3 regions of the Idiomarina sp. PL1-037 genome follow, and region 3 is predicted to be linked to each of the others. Evidence: predicted binding sites of a transcription regulator. Region 3 holds the regulator's gene; each other region holds the start of a gene.
What was found. The regulator sigma-54, encoded in region 3, starts transcription at its own class of promoters, with help from an activator protein. The targets are predictions, from matches to a motif close to GTTGGCACGNNNNTNGNNT.

Region 1: U0358_RS10995 (P-II family nitrogen regulator) is a predicted target of sigma-54. The motif match lies at 3,605-3,623, and genes of this name have one in related genera.
Region 2: flhA (flagellar biosynthesis protein FlhA) is a predicted target of sigma-54. The motif match lies at 2,254-2,272, and genes of this name have one in related genera.

What each region holds. Positions count from the first base shown of each region.
Region 1 covers NZ_CP139873.1:2,321,644-2,328,238, reverse strand. Annotated here, with positions in the region: gene U0358_RS11010 (AI-2E family transporter) at 1-821, shown strand, start outside; gene cfa (cyclopropane fatty acyl phospholipid synthase) at 843-1,958, opposite strand; gene U0358_RS11000 (ammonium transporter AmtB) at 2,034-3,215, opposite strand; gene U0358_RS10995 (P-II family nitrogen regulator) at 3,226-3,564, opposite strand; gene U0358_RS10990 (cysteine synthase A) at 3,786-4,838, shown strand; gene glpQ (glycerophosphodiester phosphodiesterase) at 4,831-5,850, shown strand; gene U0358_RS10980 (GNAT family N-acetyltransferase) at 5,825-6,292, opposite strand; gene U0358_RS10975 (RimK family ATP-grasp domain-containing protein) at 6,282-6,595, opposite strand, start outside.
Region 2 covers NZ_CP139873.1:940,459-947,053, forward strand. Annotated here, with positions in the region: gene ispH (4-hydroxy-3-methylbut-2-enyl diphosphate reductase) at 1-699, shown strand, start outside; gene U0358_RS04260 (PulJ/GspJ family protein) at 705-1,049, opposite strand; gene U0358_RS04265 (Type II secretion pathway-like protein) at 1,030-1,224, opposite strand; gene U0358_RS04270 (prepilin-type N-terminal cleavage/methylation domain-containing protein) at 1,237-1,737, opposite strand; gene U0358_RS04275 (prepilin-type N-terminal cleavage/methylation domain-containing protein) at 1,731-2,147, opposite strand; gene flhA (flagellar biosynthesis protein FlhA) at 2,315-4,450, shown strand; gene flhF (flagellar biosynthesis GTPase FlhF) at 4,481-5,815, shown strand; gene U0358_RS04290 (MinD/ParA family protein) at 5,872-6,595, shown strand, end outside.
Region 3 covers NZ_CP139873.1:439,290-445,884, reverse strand. Annotated here, with positions in the region: gene U0358_RS02120 (TetR/AcrR family transcriptional regulator) at 1-33, opposite strand, end outside; gene U0358_RS02115 (KpsF/GutQ family sugar-phosphate isomerase) at 191-1,168, shown strand; gene kdsC (3-deoxy-manno-octulosonate-8-phosphatase KdsC) at 1,168-1,722, shown strand; gene lptC (LPS export ABC transporter periplasmic protein LptC) at 1,719-2,282, shown strand; gene lptA (lipopolysaccharide transport periplasmic protein LptA) at 2,251-2,793, shown strand; gene lptB (LPS export ABC transporter ATP-binding protein) at 2,795-3,520, shown strand; gene U0358_RS02090 (RNA polymerase factor sigma-54) at 3,542-5,002, shown strand; gene hpf (ribosome hibernation promoting factor) at 5,030-5,317, shown strand; gene ptsN (PTS IIA-like nitrogen regulatory protein PtsN) at 5,321-5,791, shown strand; gene rapZ (RNase adapter RapZ) at 5,782-6,595, shown strand, end outside.

The DNA of each region.
Region 1 (6,595 bases), 920 kb from region 3:
TGGTGATCCCTGCCTTGGGTATTTCATATTCCTTTGTCCAGGAGGGAGTGGATTTTTACCAGCGGCTGGACGAAGGCAAGATTAACCCGGGTAAGCTCTTTGATGACGTTCAGAAAGCGTTTCCGGTTATTAGTGACTTGCTTTCTCAGTTTGAGATTAAAGCCAGTGATGTGCGGGAAAAATTATCTTCGGGCGCAGCCAGTGGCAGTAAATTCTTAGCCGAAGAGGCCTTAGCCTTTGGCCAAAATACGTTTTCTTTTCTTATCAGTCTAGGGTTGATGATTTATCTAACCTTTTTTCTGCTAAGAGACGGAGAGTCTTTAATTAACCTGATGGTGAAAGCATTACCTTTAGGTGATGAGCGCGAGCGCATGCTTTTTAGCAAGTTTGCTGGTGTTACCCGGGCGACAGTGAAAGGAAACATTGTTGTTGCCATAGTTCAGGGGGCATTAGGTGGTGTAATTTTCGCCTTGCTGGGTATTCCAGGCGCCCTGCTATGGGGTGTCGTCATGGCTTTCTTGTCGTTAATTCCGGCGGTTGGTGCCAGTTTGGTATGGTTACCGGTATCTATTTATTTGTACGCGACAGGCAGCTGGATAGCCGCCACCATACTCGTCGCCTACGGCGCAGTAGTGATAGGTCTGGCCGATAACGTACTGCGCCCAATTTTGGTTGGTCGTGATACGAAATTACCGGATTATCTGGTGCTGTTTTCTACTTTAGGTGGTATGTCGTTGTTTGGTATTACCGGTTTTGTTTTAGGGCCGCTAATTGCAGCCCTCTTCTTGGTCTTCTGGAATATCTTCATGACAGAATTTTAGTGGCAGGGTTAATACGGCCTCTTAAAGTTGAGGCCGTAAATATCCTCCAACCCTTCCTTTAGGAGATAACACCCATTGCCACAACTGAATGTCACGCGCACGGAACGCACCCGCGCAGGACAGTAAATAGTATTTCCACATACGGTAAAATTCGTCATCAAACTGTGACTTAATAGACGGCCAGGCGTCATCGAAATTCTTAAACCAGGCCATTAAGGTTTTATCGTAGTCGGCACCAAAGTTGTGTAAGTCTTCGCAGACAAACTTTTCTTCCAATGCTGTGCCAATTTGCGTAATAGACGGAATTTCTCCATTCGGGAAAATGTACTTGCTTATCCACGGGTCTGCGGCGGTGTCACTGACATTTTTACCAATAGTGTGCAGCAGGAACAGGCCGTCTTCTTTGGTGCAGCGCAGGGCTACATCCATATAGTCGTCGTAGTTTTTCTGACCGACATGCTCAAACATTCCTAAGCTGATAACGCGGTCGAACTGCTCGTCCAGCTCGCGGTAGTCTTGTAGCCGGAATTCTACCGGCAGGCCTTTGCAGCGCTCCTTGCCAAGGGCGACCTGCTCTTTAGAGATAGTGACACCAACACATTCGACACCATAGTTTTCAGCGGCATACTGCATGAAGCTGCCCCAGCCACAACCAATATCAAGAACACGCATGCCAGGCTTCAGTCCCAGCTTTTTGCAGCACAGTTCAAGTTTGTGTCGTTGTGCTTCATCAACGTCTTTGGCTTTTTCCCAGTAACCACAGGTGTACACCATGCGCTCATCGAGCATCGACTGATAAAGGTCATTGCCCATGTCATAATGATGCTGACCAACCTCCCAGGCCTTGGATTTACTTTGTAAGTTGAAAACTCGGCTTTTTAAAGAATGGAAAATAAGGCGGGCGGGGTTAACTTCATCCTGAATGCCGGAGCGCAGTAATTTGAAGAAAAATTGGTCAAGTGATTCGGCGTCCCACAAACGAGCCATATAGGATTCACCCAGGCCGAGGTTACCGCGCGACAGTGCCTGATCATATACGGTTTCATCGTGAACCTGCATGTCCCAGGCCCTGTCACCGTTAATTCGGATATCTGCTTTCGATAAAAGCTCTTCAACATACTCACGTGATGTCGACATATTTGTTCGCCCATTCCGGAAAATGATGGTTAAAAACGTTATCAAGAATGGGCGAAACTGGCAATAAAGAGCCTTTTACCCATCTTTTTTCGATGTAAACTCAGGGTAGGCTTCGACGCCGCAATCGACTTGATCTAAACCGATATACTCCTGCTCTTTAGTCACACGAATGCCCAGTACAAGCTTGAGTATAGCCCAGACAATAAGACTACTGAAAAACACCCAGCAGAAAATGGTACCGACACCGGCTAACTGAATAACAAAGCTGGCACCGTCATCGCTAAGCGGGACCACAAGAGTACCGAAAATACCGACCACACCGTGTACCGAAATAGCACCGACCGGATCGTCAATGTGGAGTTTATCCAGCCCAATAATGGAGAGCACGACAATAAGCCCCGCAATAAAGCCGATAACGCCGGCAAGCCAGGGTTCCGGCGTGACTGGTTGCGCAGTAATGGCTACCAGCCCGGCTAAGGCACCGTTCAAAATCATGGTTAAGTCGGCTTTTTTCCACAGCAACTTAGTAAACAGCAGGGTGGCGACAGTACCAGCTGCGGCTGAGGTATTCGTGTTTACCATGGCTCGAGCTATGGCATTGGCATCGTCAACGCTGCTTAACGCTAACTGCGAGCCGCCGTTAAAACCAAACCAGCCAAACCAGAGAATAAAAGTACCCAGTGCAGCCAGTGGCATATTAGAGCCGGGTAACGCGTTGATACTGCCGTCACTCAGGTATTTACCGGAACGCGGCCCCAGTAAAAGAACCGCGGCAAGCGCCGCTGATGCACCGGTTAAATGCACAATACTGGAACCAGCAAAGTCGACAAAGCCCCATTCAGTCAGCATTCCACCGCCCCAGGTCCATAAGCCCTGCACTGGATAAATAACGGCGCTGAGCACAACGCAGAACAGTAGAAAGCTCATGAGTTTCATACGCTCTGCAACGGCACCAGAAACAATGGACATAGCGGTGGCAACGAACACCATCTGGAAAAAGAAATTGGCGTCAGCCGCGTAAGCTGAGGTTGAAGGATTGGGGTACATCACGGAGTAACCGATAACCAGATAGGTAATACAGGCAATGGCGTAAAGCGCGATATTTTTGGTCAGAATTTCGGTGGTGTTTTTACTTCTGACCAAACCTGCTTCTAGCATGGAAAATCCGGCTGCCATCCACATAACCAGCGCCCCGGATATGAGTAAGTAAAAGGTGTCTACCGCGAAAGTAAGTTGTTGTAAGTTTTGTGCTTCCATGATGGGCTCCTTAAAGGGCGTCTTGGTCGGTTTCGCCGGTGCGTATGCGAACGCATTGCTCCAGCGGCATAACGAATATTTTTCCGTCGCCGATATTGCCGGTATGAGCAGCGGCAATGACCACTTCCAGAGCACGTTCGACGGTTTCGTCGGGTACAGCCAGTTCAATTTTCATTTTGGGCAGGAAGTCGACTTGATATTCGGCGCCCCGGTACAGCTCGGTATGCCCCTTTTGCCGTCCTACTCCACGAACTTCAGACACTGTCAGGCCTTTGCAGCCAATTTCAAACAGCGCTTGCTTCACATCCTCCAGCTTGAAGGGTTTGATTAACGCAACGAGCATTTTCATGGTGCTTTCCTTATTAAAATAGTGTTAAGCAACCCTTTTAATTCATGAAGTGTGCCATAACTTAACTTACTGATATTTATTGATAAATAATCCTCTTGTGATTTTTCTGCACAAAAAACGTGCGCTCCTTTTGTGCACTGCACCAAAAGTGCTATTGAACCAAAAGAGTACAGGGGAGATACTATTTACCTACAGTAGCGAATGATAAAAGGTGCAGTGGCATGAGAGTTGGCGCGCGGCAGAGCGATCTTATCGGGCAGACGGATTTACTTCGTATACCGTCGCTGTCTGATTTAACCGGATGCGATATTTTTATTAAATGCGAGTTCCAGAATCCGGGCGGCTCCATTAAAGATCGGGCGGCTAAGCAACTGATTGATGACGCTATGGAACGCGGCGAATTAAAGCCGGGTATGACGGTGGTTGAAGGTACCGCGGGTAACACCGGTATTGGTCTGGCTGTGGTGGCAAAGTCTTATGGCTTGCGTATGTTAGCGGTTATGCCCAATGACCAGACACCGGAAAAAGAGCGCATGATCCGTTTGCATGGTGGTGAGCTGATGGCGGTTGACCCGGTTCCCTTTAAAAATGAAAACCACTTTTACCATACCGCTCGGCGTTTAGCGGAAGAACGCGATGATTGCTGGTGGGCTAACCAGTTTGAAAACACCAGTAATGCTCGTGCGCATTACCTTCATACCGGCCCCGAAATATGGGAGCAAACCGAAGGAAAAATAGACGTTTTAGTGTCTGTGGCCGGAACCGGCGGCACCATTGGCGGTAACTCACGTTTCTTAAAAGAACAGAATCCGGGGCTGGATGTTTGGGTGGTTGATCCGAATGGCTCCGGTATTTATGAGTTTTTACGCAGTGGCGAGTATGTGTCGAATGGCGGCTCTATGACCGAGGGCATCGGCATTATGCGGTTAGTCGATAACTTCCGCCAGGCACGCATTGATCACGCGGTCAATTTGCCCGATCAAGATTTAGTGACCCTGTCACGTTATATCAGAGACGAAGATGGTATTGTTCTGGGGAGTAGCTCGGCTCTGAACGTTGCTGGCGCATTGGCTGCGGCTTTACGAAAAGGTCCGGGGCACCGCATTGTGACCTTCTCCTGTGACTTAGGTGAACGTTCAGTAAGTAAACTGTACAACCCGGAATATTTGCGCGGACGCGGGTTAAACCCTGATCCGGAATCCATTGACGTATTAATGAAGCGTTATCGCGAGCTAGGCGATAAGGTATTAGAGGTTAACTGGAACAATGACTAAACGTATCTTCGGGTGTTTGTTTTTATTGGTATCAGCAACCGCAGTTCAGGCGCAGGACGAGATGCCGGATGCACCGTTTCATGACCTTAAAGTTCCGCAGTTCCTGGATATTGCGCATCGTGGCGCATCCGGTTATTTACCCGAGCACACTCAGGCCAGCGCCGTTATGGCTCATGGTCTGGGAGCGGATTATATAGAGCAGGACGTGCAACTGAGCCGCGATGGTGTTCCGGTGGTTCTGCACGATGAAATTCTGGATCATGTGACGAATGTGTCGGAGGTGTTCCCGGAAAAACACCGGCCTGATGGCAAATACTATGTGGTCGATTTTTCCTTGGAAGAACTTAAGCAGCTAACCATTGTTGCCCGGCATAAAGATTATGAGCTGGTTTACCCTAAGCGGTTTTCTCACCCTGACGTTCAGTTTCCGATACAAACACTGGATGAGGAAATCAAACTGATTCAGGAGCTGAACCGCGTCCGGAGTATGTCGACAGGCATTTATGTCGAGATCAAATCTCCGCGCTGGTATCAGCAGCAAGGGTACGATGCGACGGCGGCAGTGATGTCTGTTTTAGCCCACAACGGCTACCACGACAAACGCCCGACACCGGTTTATCTGCAGTCTTTTGACCCGGAAGTGCTACGTCGCTTAAAACGTGAATTTAACTGGGACTTTCCGTTAATTCAGCTGGTGGGCGACAATAACTGGGGAGAAACCGATATTGATTACAGTGCGATGCGCACTGGCGCCGGGCTGGAGTCAGTAAAAAGCTACGCTGAAGGTATTGGCTTGTGGGTAAACCACGTATTGACCGGAGTGTCGGAGAACGGTGAGCCTGAATGGGACAGCGTTTTAAAGTCTGCGGAAGAGAAAGGCCTGGATGTTCATGTTTATACCCTGCGGGCCGATAACTTACCAAAAGGTGTGGAGTCTCATGCGCAATTACGCCAGTGGTTAAAACAAGCTGGCGTAGAGGGCGTATTTACTGACTTCCCGGATAAAAAGTAAAACGCATCTTAAAACCGTCGCTGCCGTCATCGTAGTATTCCGGCAGAATATCGATGGTTTCGAAGCCACAGCTTTGATACCAGTGAATTGCGGCCTTGTTGTCGCTTTTCACTTCCAGCGACATGGCATTAGCGCCACCGCTCTTCGCTTCGCTCAGTATCTTGTTCATCAGCAGATTGCCTACTCCTAAACCACGAAAACTCTGAGCTACGGCTATGGAGTATAAGCGCCATACTTTGCTGTTACGCCGGGTAAAGGCAATAGCGTACCCGGCTAGGTCGTTACCTGAACGTGCTACCCAACAGTAATTGTGGCTGGACTCAATTACCCGCTTAAAACTGCGACGGCTAATACAGCTGTAATTAAAAGTCGCACGCTCTAAAGAGATTAATTGTTCAAGGTCATTTTTGTTTGCCCGCTCAATGCAAAACTCAGTATTCATCCAGGCGTCGTCCAAAATCAGCCATAATCAGCCGGTAAAGCTCATAGCCTAAGTGTTTGTCTTCCACACCAGACTCAATTGACGGGTTGTCGTTAATTTCAATAACTACCGGGCCTTGTGGTGTTTGCTTAATATCCACACCGTACAGGCCGTCGCCAATTAAGCGAGTTGCCTGTAATGCCAGACGCACCACATCTTTAGGAGCCTGATGCACGCCTAAAGTGGAAAAAGAACCGCTTTTACCACGGGATGACGATTCGCTGTGATTATAAATTTGCCAATGGTTACGCGCCATAAAGTACT
Region 2 (6,595 bases), 500 kb from region 3:
GAAGCCAAAGATCGCGGCCTTCGGGTGTTTGATGCCACTTGTCCATTGGTGACCAAAGTCCATATGGAAGTTACCCGTGCCAGTCGCAAAGGGCACGAATGTGTACTCATTGGTCATGCCGGACATCCGGAAGTTGAAGGCACCATGGGTCAGTATAAGAACGCCGATGGTGGTATCTACTTAGTTGAATCGCCTGAAGACGTGAATAAGCTTGAAGTTAAAGACTTGAAGAACCTTCATTATATGAGTCAGACAACCTTATCGGTTGATGACACGGCCGATGTTATTGAAGCCTTACGTCAGAAGTTTCCTGATATTAATGGTCCTCGTAAAGATGATATCTGCTACGCCACCCAAAACCGGCAGGACGCAGTTCGTGAGTTAGCCAGTGATGCCGATGTCATGTTGGTGGTTGGAGCGCGTAACAGTTCAAATTCAAACCGCTTACGAGAGCTTTCCGAGAAAATGGGAACTCCGGCATACCTAATTGATGACGCCAGCTGTATTGATAAAACCTGGTTAAAAGGTCACGAGAAGGTGGCTGTAACGGCAGGGGCCTCTGCACCGGAAGTGTTGGTTAAAGAAGTGATTGCTAAGCTGCAGGAATGGGGCGGCAAAACCGCAGTTGAACTCAGTGGCCGCGAAGAGAATATTACCTTTTCAATTCCACCGGAGCTAAGACCGCACCCGGTGAGCTAGACGGTTTATCGGGAAAGCCAGAATGTTTGGATCAGTTCGTTATCTTTTCCCCAGGACACTGTGACTTTGCTGGTAGCGTTAAACTGGTCAATAGAAGTGAGTTCTGCTGTTAAATGAAGTTGCCCGGCTTTCCTCGATAGTTCTGGGTTATTACCTTTAGCCCACGCTTGTTGAGCCTCACTTAAATAAGTCATCAAAACCTCCACCGCCTTTGCTTTTGTATGGGCATGATCAATCGCCGATAGCCCAGCTTGTAAAAGCTGCAGACTGCTCACGGACCAGAGCGCCACCAGGGCAGCTCCGGCCAAAACTTCAACCAGAGAAAAGCCTTTATTCTTGTGCCTGTTCATAAGCCCCGCGCTCTGCTTCTAAGTCTTTCTGAAGTTGCTGAGAAAGCTGTTGCCACTGATGATGTTGCTGAGCTTCTATCATTTGCGCGTAGAAGAGCAGTGCAGCTAAACTGGCTGAGCTTAAACTTATAAGTGTTACTAAGGTGAGTATCAGAGCGAATCCTTTCGCGTTCATAATAAGCTCCATTTAGTTAACCAGAGGAGTGATTGTTCGTTTGAAAACATGTGTCTGTGCATTGCTGGTAACGGTAAAAGCTATAAAGAGTTTTGATAACCCACTACCGGATTCCGGAGAGTAAGAGTCAGCAGTAAATTGCGTGACTTTGAATTGAGACTTATCGGTAAGGGACTGCCAGCCATACCCGGCGCAGTCGAGAGTCATTGAGTTATGCTGTAGTTGTTCATTCCTGACTCGAAAGCCAACCGAGCCTCCGTTTTGCTGAGGAAACAAATAGCAACTGCCCTGAGGGTTCGAAATTTGCGTTGCGGCTGTATTTTTTAAGGTTTCAAAAAACTGATTTGCAACTGACTGAGCACTTAAGAGTAAATTGACCTGCATTAGCTTGCGGTGTTGCACTCCTGTTTGCCATTGCATTTGTTGCTGCGCCGCCAGAGCAACTATCGCGCCAATAGCAGAGGCTATAAGAACTTCTACCAAGCTACTGCCGCGCTCAGAAGTCATTAACATGAGGGGATTCCCGGAAGTGAATTACCCTCACTTAGGCATAGTCGAATACGACCGATACTGCTGATGATGACTTTTACCTGTCTGCTTTTGCCTATTAGCCTGATATGCCCCGGTGTCGCGGCAGCTGACTCTCCATAAAAAGTAAGCGACGCGGAAGAACTGTAAGTGTATCCGGTTTGAATACCTGAGGCTTCTGAGTCATTGCTGAATGTGACTAAGTCGACTTCAATAGATTCCTTATTTGCTATGGACTTGGCTTTTACCAACTGCAAATAAGACAGCCAGCGGCCAGCTTCTTTTTGAAGCAATAAAGACTCTGTCTGCTGAGTAAATATTGGCAGGGCCGAAGCGCCAAGCACCGCACTAACAGCCAATGCTACGACCAATTCGATAAGAGAGTAACCGCGCATAAACACACATTATTTTGAAAAAGAGCAACGAGTATAGAAGCTGCTTAAGCTTTGTCTGTAAGCCCCAACTGAAACGAATGTAAGATAACCTCCGAATAAAATGAAAGCTGGCTCGATTCTTGAATAAAACATCCCAGGTTCAACTTTTTGACGCAACAGGAAGACGTATGGCGAGCGGTGCCGAAAAGTTAGTAAATTTAAGAAATTTCACGCAAAACAATGCGCACCTTATCAAAGGTTTTGGAACGCCGTTGGCCATTATGGCTATTCTGGCGATGATTGTTTTGCCAATTCCGGCTGTGGTGCTGGATGTTCTCTTTTCATTTTCAATTACTTTGTCACTGGTGGTTATGCTGGTGGCTGTTTATACCCAACGTCCGCTGGATTTCGCCGCCTTTCCTACCGTATTGCTTATTGCTACGGTACTACGCTTAAGCCTTAACGTTGCCTCTACGCGTATTGTTTTATTAGAAGGACATAACGGGCCCGGTGCTGCAGGTTCTGTTATTGAAGCCTTTGGTAGCGTGGTCATAGGGGGTAACTACACTGTTGGTCTGGTGGTGTTCGCCATTCTGGTTATTATTAACTTTGTGGTTATTACTAAGGGTGCCGGTCGTATTTCAGAAGTAACCGCTCGCTTCACCCTTGACGCCATGCCTGGTAAACAAATGGCGATTGACGCTGACCTTAACGCGGGACTAATCAACCAGGAAGAAGCCAAAGCACGACGCAGCGATGTAACCCGTGAGGCCGATTTCTACGGCTCTATGGACGGTGCCAGTAAGTTCGTAAAAGGCGATGCTATAGCCGGTATTTTAATCCTCTTTATCAACATTATCGGCGGGCTGCTCATTGGTATGATCCAATACGGACTCACATTCAATGAGGCTGTTGAGGTTTATACGCTATTAACCATTGGCGACGGCCTGGTTGCGCAAATTCCATCATTGTTACTGTCAGTTGCGACTGCCATTATCATTACTCGTGAAAATAACAGCCAGGACATGGGCGATGCGGTTGTTCTGCAATTGCTCGATAACCCAAAGGTTTTGGTCATTACCAGCGCGGTATTGTTTGCTATGGGCGTTATTCCCGGTATGCCGCACTTTGCCTTTTTAAGCATGTCGGGCGTGTTAGCCGGCGCAGCTTACTTTAAACTTAAAAAAACCAAGACTGAAGAAGGCGAGCTGGTTGAAAAAGAACAGGAACAGCAAGTTCAGCAGGCGCAACAAAAAGAGCTCAGCTGGGACGACGTTCGCCATGTAGACACTATTGGTCTGGAAGTTGGCTATCGCCTAATTCCATTGGTGGATAAGCAGCAGGGCGGTGAATTGCTTTCACGCATTAAAGGTGTACGTAAGAAGCAGTCTCAGGAATTTGGTTTTCTCGTGCCAGCTGTTCATATCAGAGACAACCTCGATTTAGGCCCCAACAGTTACCGCATTACCCTTATGGGCGTAACCATGGGTGAAGCTGAAATTCGTCATGACTGGGAGATGGCGATTAACCCGGGGCAGGTATTCGGTGAGCTGGAGGGTGAGAAGACAAAAGACCCGGCCTTTGGGCTGGATGCGGTCTGGATCCGGCCAGAACAGCGCGAACATGCACAAACACTGGGTTACACCGTGGTTGACGCGGCAACCGTAGTCGCTACGCACTTAAGTCAGATTGTAACCAATCATGCATCTCAGTTGCTGGGTCACGAAGAAGCACAAGAATTGCTGGATCGTCTCGGTCGCACACATCCTAAGTTGATCGAGGGGTTAATTCCGGATTTATTGTCGCTGGGTAACTTTGTCAAAGTACTGCAGAACTTATTGGATGAAGGTATCGCTATTCGGGATATGCGTACCATCGTGCAAACTTTAGTTGAGTACGCCGGTCGCAGTCAGGATCCTGAAGTACTGACAGCTGCAGTCAGAATTTCACTGCGTCGCTTAATTGTTCAGGACATTGCTGAGGGAGCCGCAGAATTGCCTGTCATAACTTTGGCGCCAGAGTTGGAACAGATGTTGCATCAGTCATTGCAAATGGCTGGTAATGACGGAAATCAGCAAGGCGCCGGAATCGAACCGGGTTTGGCCGAACGCCTGCAACAGTCATTACGCGAAGTGCATCAGCAGCAGGAAATGAATGGTGAACCTTCAGTACTGCTGACTTCGGGGCTTCTACGGTCAACCATGGCGCGTTTTGCGCGTCACGCTACCGATGGTATGCGCGTGTTGTCCTATCAGGAAGTACCGGATGATAAACAAATTCGCATTGTCAGCTCAATTGGTGGACAACAAAACGGTGGTGAATAAACCACCACGCAAGAGTAACGGGAGTCGCTTGTGAAGATTAAACGCTTTTTTGCCGAAGATATGCGCCGTGGTTTACAACAGGTTAAAGAAACTTTAGGTCCGGATGCGATTATCCTGTCCAATAAGAAAGTAAACGGTGGTATTGAGCTGGTTGCAGCCATTGACCCCGATGCCCAGCAGGCACAGCCAATGGCTGAGCAAGCACCGAATGAGCCTGCCGCGTCAAAAACGCCAGAAGTGCCGGCCGAATCTTTGCAAGAATTATTGCAACGTCAGGCTCAGGCTGAACAGCCCGCACAACGCAGCGCTGCGCAAGCGGTTACTGAACCGTCACAACGGCCAGAACCGGAAGCCGAACCACAAGCCTTCGCTGATACTCAGTTAAGCGACGATATTTTTCCTGAGCAAGTAAATGCACCAGCAGCGGACGACTCCCAGGCCATTGCTGAGCTGCGCTCTCAGGTCAACGGTATTCGCCAATTGCTGGAACACCAGTTGAGCGGCTTGATGAAGCAAGAAATGGATCGTGAAGAGCCAACCCGCTCTATGCTGATGAATCGGTTAATGGATATGGGCTTGAGCGAACGAGTTGCGGATCAGATTGCGTGTTTTATTCCCGAAGGCGGATCAGATGATGAGGTCTGGGAACAGACGCTGCATTTATTAGAGGGACAGCTGAATACCACTTCTGACGATATTTTGACACGCGGTGGTGCAGTGGCTTTAGTTGGCCCCACGGGTGTTGGTAAAACCACGACGATTGCAAAATTGGCGGCTCGTTATGCGCAACGCCATGGTGCCGATAAAGTGGCTTTAATTACCACCGACACTTTTCGTATTGGTGCCAGTGAACAATTACAAACCTATGGCCGTATAATAGGATGTCCGGTCAAAGTGGCAAAAAATGCACAGGAACTGGCAGATGCATTACTTGCGCTACGTCAAAAAAGTCTCATTTTGATTGATACGGCAGGCATGGGTCAGCGCGATAAGCGTTTGAACGAACAGTTAAGTCAGTTAATTCAGAATTCACGGCTTCGTATTCGCCCGTATCTGGTGTTGTCGGCAACATCACAAAGCCAGGTGCTGATGGATGCTGTTAAGCAATTTAAAGCGCTGCCTTTGTCTGGTTGTATTTTTACTAAGCTGGACGAATGCTTAAGTTTAGGTGAGAGTATCAGTGTAGCAATAGAACATGGCTTACCAGTTGGCTACTTAACAAATGGTCAACAAGTACCTGAAGACATTCGGGTAGCAGATGCCAACTTTATGGTTGCCGAGGCTGAGCGCCTGCTTGATAAAAGCATTTGTTCCTCAGTGTCAGACGTGCCAAAATCGTACTGGAATGAGGCGTTTTCTCGCTGAATGAGCCAATATAATATAAAGCTGTTATCAATTTAGTCAGAAAAGAGATACGCCCGATGGATCAAGCAAGCGGTCTGCGAAGAATGAAACAATCGAAAATAAAAGTTATTGCGGTAACTGGTGGTAAAGGCGGCGTTGGGAAAACTAACGTGTCGTTGAATATGGCTATCGCAATGGCTAAGCAGGGCAAACGAGTACTAGTGTTGGATGCTGACTTAGGTTTGGCTAACGTCGATGTTATGTTGGGCCTGCGGGTTGAGCGCAACCTTTCTCATGTGCTGAGTGGGCAGTGCGAGTTAGAAGATATTCTGATTGAAGGCCCGGCAGGAATCAAAATTGTTCCGGCGACATCGGGCACGCGCTCTATGGTCGACTTGAGTGAGTCGGAGCATGCCGGCTTAATAAGAGCTTTCAGTCAGCTTCAGGGAAGCTATGATGTATTAATTGTTGATACCGCAGCGGGTATTGGTAATACCGTTGTCAGCTTTGCCAGGGCGTCGCAGGATGTTTTACTCGTGGTTTGTGACGAACCGACATCAATTACCGATGCATACGCACTGATAAAAGTGTTAAGCCGCGAGCAAGGCCTGTTTAAGTTCAAGGTGGTTGCTAATATGGTAAGAAATCTGCGCGACGGACAAGTATTGTTCAATAAATTAACGAAAGTAACCGACCGGTTTTTAGATGTCGCTTTAGAACTTTCAGCAATTATACCTTTTGATGATAATTTGCGCTTGGCTGTTAGAAAACAACAACCTATGGTTTTAGCTTACCCAAGAT
Region 3 (6,595 bases):
ACTGGGTCGCCCTGCGCCTTTTTTCTCTACCATGGTGTATTCACTATTGCCTGCACTTACTTTATCAACCGTCTGGTTGGTATAGTAATTATTTTTGTAATAAAATACAAGATTTACTTGCGTACGGTAGGCAGAGTTGTACCGAATGACGTATTATACAGGGCAAAAGTGCAACGCCAGAGGCATGACAATGAAACAAGTCACCCAGAACTTTCGGCTACTGGGCGAGCAAGTACTGGATATCGAAAAAAAGGCGATTGAAGGTCTGTATCAATATTTGGATGAGAATTTCGATGCCGCCTGCCAAACCCTGTTTAACTGCAAAGGCCGCGTTATTGTCACCGGCATGGGGAAATCCGGCCATATTGGTGGAAAAATAGCAGCCACACTTGCCTCAACCGGCACACCAGCATTTTTCGTACATCCGGGCGAAGCCAGCCATGGAGACTTAGGCATGGTTGCGGCTCAAGATGTGGTCATTGCGATATCGAACAGTGGCGAAACAGCCGAAGTGCTGAACATTATTCCGGTCATTAAGCGTCTGGGCGTACCGTTAATTTCAATGACCGGCAAGCCCGGCTCTACTCTAGCCCGGCTGGCTGATACTCATGTTTGTATCGCAGTTGAACAAGAGGCCTGTCCGCTTGGGTTAGCACCCACGGCTTCTACAACAGCAACGCTGGTTATGGGCGATGCTATGGCGGTTGCCCTGCTCAATGCCCGCGGTTTTACCGCCGACGATTTTGCGCTATCACACCCCGGCGGCTCGCTGGGTAAACGCCTGTTACTGCGGCTACATGACGTTATGCACACTGGCGAGCGTGTTCCGACTATACCGGCCGACGCTATTATTAGTGATGCCTTACTGGAAATGTCGCGTAAAGGGCTGGGCATGACCGCGATAGTTGATGAAAACCAGCGCCTTGCCGGCATTTTTACAGACGGTGACTTACGTCGCATTCTGGATAACCGAATCGATGTTCATAAGACTCCGATAGCAGAAGTTATGACCCGCTCCTGTATTACTGCGAACGAGGATATGCTGGCCGCTGAGGCATTAAAACTCATGCAGGACCGAAAAATAAATGGGCTCATTATTACTAACGAAGATGGGCAGCCTTGTGGCGCAATGAACATGCATGATTTACTGCAGGCAGGAGTGCTCTAATGGAATGTATTAACACCTGGTACGGCGACATTGAAAAAAGCCTGTTTAAACGCTTTTCCGAGATAAAGCTGCTAGTGCTGGACGTGGACGGAGTGTTCTCCGACGGCCGCATTTATTTAGGTAACGATGGTGAGGAACTGAAAGCGTTTCACACCCGGGATGGCTTTGGCATGAAAGCACTGAAAAAATCAGGAGTCGAAACAGCGGTCATTACCGGGCGGACCTCACGCATTGTTGAACATCGCATGGAGCACTTAGATGTTGGCTTTATTTATCAGGGACAGAACGATAAAACAGCCGCTTTCGATGAGCTACTGACAAAGTTAGGCCTTAGCGCAGCGCAAGTGGCTTATGTTGGCGACGACACTCCCGATTTAGCTTTAATTAAAGCTGCGGGTCTGGGTATTGCAGTCCAGGACGCTCACGCATCGGTGCAACAGCAGGCCGATTATATTTCACGTTGTCATGGCGGACATGGTGCCGTGCGCGAAATCTGTGATTTAATCATGCTCAGTCAAGGGCAACTGCACCTGGCGACAGGAGCCAGTGTGTGAGTCAACGCGTTACTGTCATTCTCATTTTATTATTCGGTGCCGGACTATTGCTTGTCTGGCGCCCTTTTAGCGATGACGCTGACGGTAGCAACACGGCTACAACACGTACGATGCAGCCCGACTTTACCGCTTTTGGTCTGGAAACGCGTATTTTCGAAAGTGACGGTTTACTGGCTCACAAGATCAAATCTGAGAAGATGTCTCACTATAACCAAATTGGTCTGACCGAACTTAAACACCCGGTTTACACGGTATTTTCTGAGCAAGGCGAAGAGCTTTGGGAGGTCAGTGCCGAGCAAGGGACTTTCTACGACGACCAAACCCTGATTTTGGAGCACGATGTTGAAATCCTTGCTTTAGAGCCGGATACTCGCATCAAACAAGTGTTAACCGAGTACCTGATTATTGATTTGAAAAGTGAGTCAATGAGCACTGAACATCCGGTAAGCATTCACGGACCCCGACTATTAATTCGGGGTAACGGCATGACTGCGGACCTGAAAGCTGAACGAATGGAGCTAAAAAGACATGTTAAAACGATTTTCCAGCCTGCTGAGTAAACTCATCCTGGTTGCCTTAATACCGTCAGCGGTTATGGCTCAGGGTAAGTCTGACTTTAGTCAGCCAATGGAAGTAGAGTCGAGTAAAGAAGAGCTTGATATTAAAAATAATCGTCTGGTTTTGACGGATAACGTTATTATTCGCCAGGGCAGCCTATTAATTCGCGCAGACAGATTAGAAGCGTCCGCCAGCGAGAGCGCCAAACAAGCAGACATTTTTATTGCAGAAGGTACTCCTGCGACTTACAGCCAGACGCTGGAAGATGGCAATGAAATTAACGCAGAAGCGAAAAAAATAACCTACTTTCAGTCGGAACAACGACTGGAACTGAAAGGCGACGCACGCATATCTCAAGGCAGCAGTAGCTCCAGCGGCAGTTTAATTACCTATGATTTGGATAAGCAAACGGTAACGGCAAGCAGCTCAGGCGAAGAAGACAGCCGTGTTATCACTATTTTCACGCCAAAACCAAAAACTGACACCGACGAAAAAAATAACGAGAATCCTTAATATGGCAACTTTACGAGTCAAACATTTAGCCAAAAGCTACAAAAGCCGACAAGTCGTCAAAGACGTCAGTCTGGAAGTCAGTCAAGGACAGATTATTGGTTTGCTGGGCCCCAACGGCGCAGGCAAAACCACAACCTTCTATATGATTGTCGGTTTGGTTAATAGCGATAAAGGTCAAATTTTACTGGACGACAATGACCTTACCTTGCTGCCAATGCATGAGCGGGCACGCAGAGGTATTGGCTATTTGCCGCAGGAGGCTTCCATTTTTCGGAAGTTAACCGTGCGCGATAATCTGATGGCTATTCTGGAAACTCGTAAAGAACTATCAACCAACGAACGTGAAGAGCAACTTGATGCTTTGCTCGAAGAGTTTCATATTGGGCACATAGCAAACAGTCAGGGCATGAGCCTGTCAGGTGGTGAACGCCGTCGGGTCGAAATTGCCCGTGCCCTGGCAGCGGAACCTACATTTATTTTGCTGGATGAGCCTTTTGCCGGGGTGGATCCCATTTCGGTTATTGATATTAAAAAGATTGTTGAACATTTGAAACAACGTGGTATTGGTGTACTGATTACTGACCACAATGTTCGCGAAACATTGTCTGTTTGTGAACACGCTTATATTGTCAGTCATGGCGAGCTTATTGCAAGCGGCGATGCGGAAAGTATATTATCGAATCAACAGGTTAGAGACGTTTACCTCGGTGAGCAGTTCACCCTATAACGTGATACCGGGACAGTCATTATGAAGCAAAGTCTGCAGCTAAAAATTGGTCAGCAGCTGACCATGACGCCACAACTTCAACAGGCTATCCGCCTGCTGCAGCTTTCCTCGCTCGATCTTCAGTCAGAAATTCAGGATGCGTTAGACAGTAATCCATTGCTGGAGGTTGAAGGTGAAACAAGTAACGACGCCGACCAGTCTGAAACCCGCAACATTGAGGAAAGGGACGACAGTCAGCGGGAAACATCCGACGTTATAAAAACTCAGGAGATGCCTGACGAACTGCCGGTCGACAGCAGTTGGGACGACACCTACTCCAGTCATACCCCTGCCAACGGCGCAGCCTCCTCTGGTAAATCCTTTGACGGCGATTTTGAAGTCTACCAGGGCTCTACCAGCGAATCTCTGCAGGATCACCTACTCTGGCAGATGCAACTTTCTCATTTCTCAGAAGAAGACACCGCCATAGCGGAAGCCATTATCGAGGCCATAGACGACAACGGCTACCTAATGGTCGATGTTGATGAAATTATTGAAGCCGTGCGTCTGCCCGAAGTAGAAGCAGAAGAAGTTTGCATGGTGCTAAAGCGTATTCAGCATTTTGATCCAATTGGTGTCGGCGCTCGCAGTGTCAGTGAGTGCCTTGCCATTCAATTGCGGCAACTGAGCGACGACACTGAATACAAGCAGGTTGCTTTATGCTTAGTGACTGAACATATGGACTTACTCGGCAGTCGCGATTTTCGCACTATTCAGCGTAAACTGAAGTTATCGGAAGACGATTTACGCCAGACTATGCGATTAATTCAACAATTGCATCCGCATCCGGGCGAGCAAGTTGCACAGCAACCTGTTGAATATGTTATTCCTGACGTGGCCGTTACTAAAAAAAATGGTCGCTGGATGGTCGAATTAAACCCCGACAGCGTACCTAAATTAAAAGTGAACGAAGAATACGCCGCCTTAAGTAAAGCGGCAAAGTCAGTAGCCGACAGCCAGTACATAAAGAACCATACGCAAGAAGCTCGCTGGTTCATAAAAAGCCTGGAGAGCAGGAATGATACGCTGCTGAAGGTGGCTAATTGCATAGTACAGCGCCAGCAAGGCTTTTTTGAGCATGGTGAAGAGGCTATGAAGCCCATGGTACTGAACGATGTTGCTGAAACTGTCGATATGCATGAAAGTACGATTTCACGCGTAACGACACAAAAATACTTACACTGCCCAAGTGGTGTATTTGAGTTGAAATATTTTTTCTCAAGCCATGTCAGTACAGAGGGCGGTGGTGAGTGTTCAAGCACGGCAATACGTGCTTTAATTAAGAAGATGGTCGCTGCTGAAAATCGCAGTAAACCATTAAGCGACAGTAAGATTGCTGAACTGATAGCCGAACAGGGTATCCAAGTAGCAAGAAGGACAATTGCGAAGTATCGGGAATCGTTGAACATTCCATCATCGAGCCAACGCAAAAGTCTTTTATAACTTTGTTAACTGCAGAAGGAAGACGTTATGCAAATTAATTTGACCGGTCATCACATCGATATTACCGAAGCTCTGCGTGACTACGTGGACACAAAATTTGCCAAGCTGGAAAGACATTTTGACCATATAACGAATGTTCACGTCATCCTAAACGTTGAAAAAACGATTCAAAAAGCGGAAGCTACGCTGCACGTGAATGGCGGTGAGCTTTTCGCCGATTCAAAGCACGAAGATATGTACGCGGCCATCGACGGTTTAATTAATAAACTGGACCGTCAGGTGATTAAACACAAAGAGAAAATGAAACAACATTAATCCATGCAACTGAGTGAATTGTTAAGCGCCGACTGCACCAAGTGTGCAGTCGAGGGCGCAAGTAAAAAAAGACTACTTGAAACCATTAGTCAAATCGTAGCCCCTAAGCTGTCTGGCATTACCCGTCATGACATTTTTGAGAGCCTGTTAAACCGTGAACGTTTAGGCAGTACGGGAATTGGCTTAGGTATCGCAATTCCTCATGGCCGTTTACCTAATGCAAATCATCCGGTGGCGGTATTATTGACCCTAGACGAACCTATCGAGTTCGATTCTATTGACAACCAGCCTGTCGATATTATCTTCGCGCTTCTGGTGCCGGAGTCAGAGCACGAGAACCATTTACAAACATTGGCCACTGTGGCCAGAAGAATGAATGACAAAGACTGCACCCGCGCACTGCGCCATGCAGATTCTGACAAAGCGTTATATCAATTATTTGTGGGCGAAGGTGAACAGTCGCCATGCAACTGATCATTGTTAGTGGTCGTTCCGGATCAGGTAAGACAATTGCTCTGCGCGTACTGGAAGACTTAGGCTTTTATTGCGTTGATAATTTACCCATAAGCCTGTTGCCAACGCTGGTGCATGCAGTCATCGAGCAATATCAAAAAATAGCCATCAGCATTGATGTCCGCAATTTACCAGAGCATTCTGAAGAATTACTGGATTCTCTGAGCTTTTTGCCCAAAGGCGTTGAACCGGAAATTCTGTTTATTGACTCTGACGACAATACCTTGCTAAAGCGTTTTGGCGAGACTCGTCGCCTGCATCCGTTATCGCAAAAAGAACTGCCTCTGCTTGAAGCGCTTCAGGCCGAACATAAAATGCTTGAACCCATTATGGAGAGAGCAACCTGGCGCCTCGACAGCAGCGATTTATCTCTGCACCAATTAAGTGAACAGGTCACTGAGCGGGTGCTGGGACGAGCGGATAAAAAGCTGATTATAGTGTTTCAGTCTTTTGGTTTTAAGTACGGTTTGCCCAAAGACGCTGACTTTGTCTTTGATGCGCGTATTTTACCCAATCCGCACTGGCAACCTGAGCTTAAGCTGCTTACCGGCCTGGATACCGACGTGCAGATTTTCTTTCGCCAAGAGCCCTTGGTGACTAAGTTTATTTATCAGCTGGAAAACTTTCTAGATACCTGGCTGCCGCACTTTCAGCGCAGCAACCGCAGCTACCTGACCATAGCTACCGGCTGTACCGGCGGTCAACACCGCTCAGTTTATATTTCTCAGCAGCTAGCCGAGCGCTTTGAACAAAAAACTGTCAAGG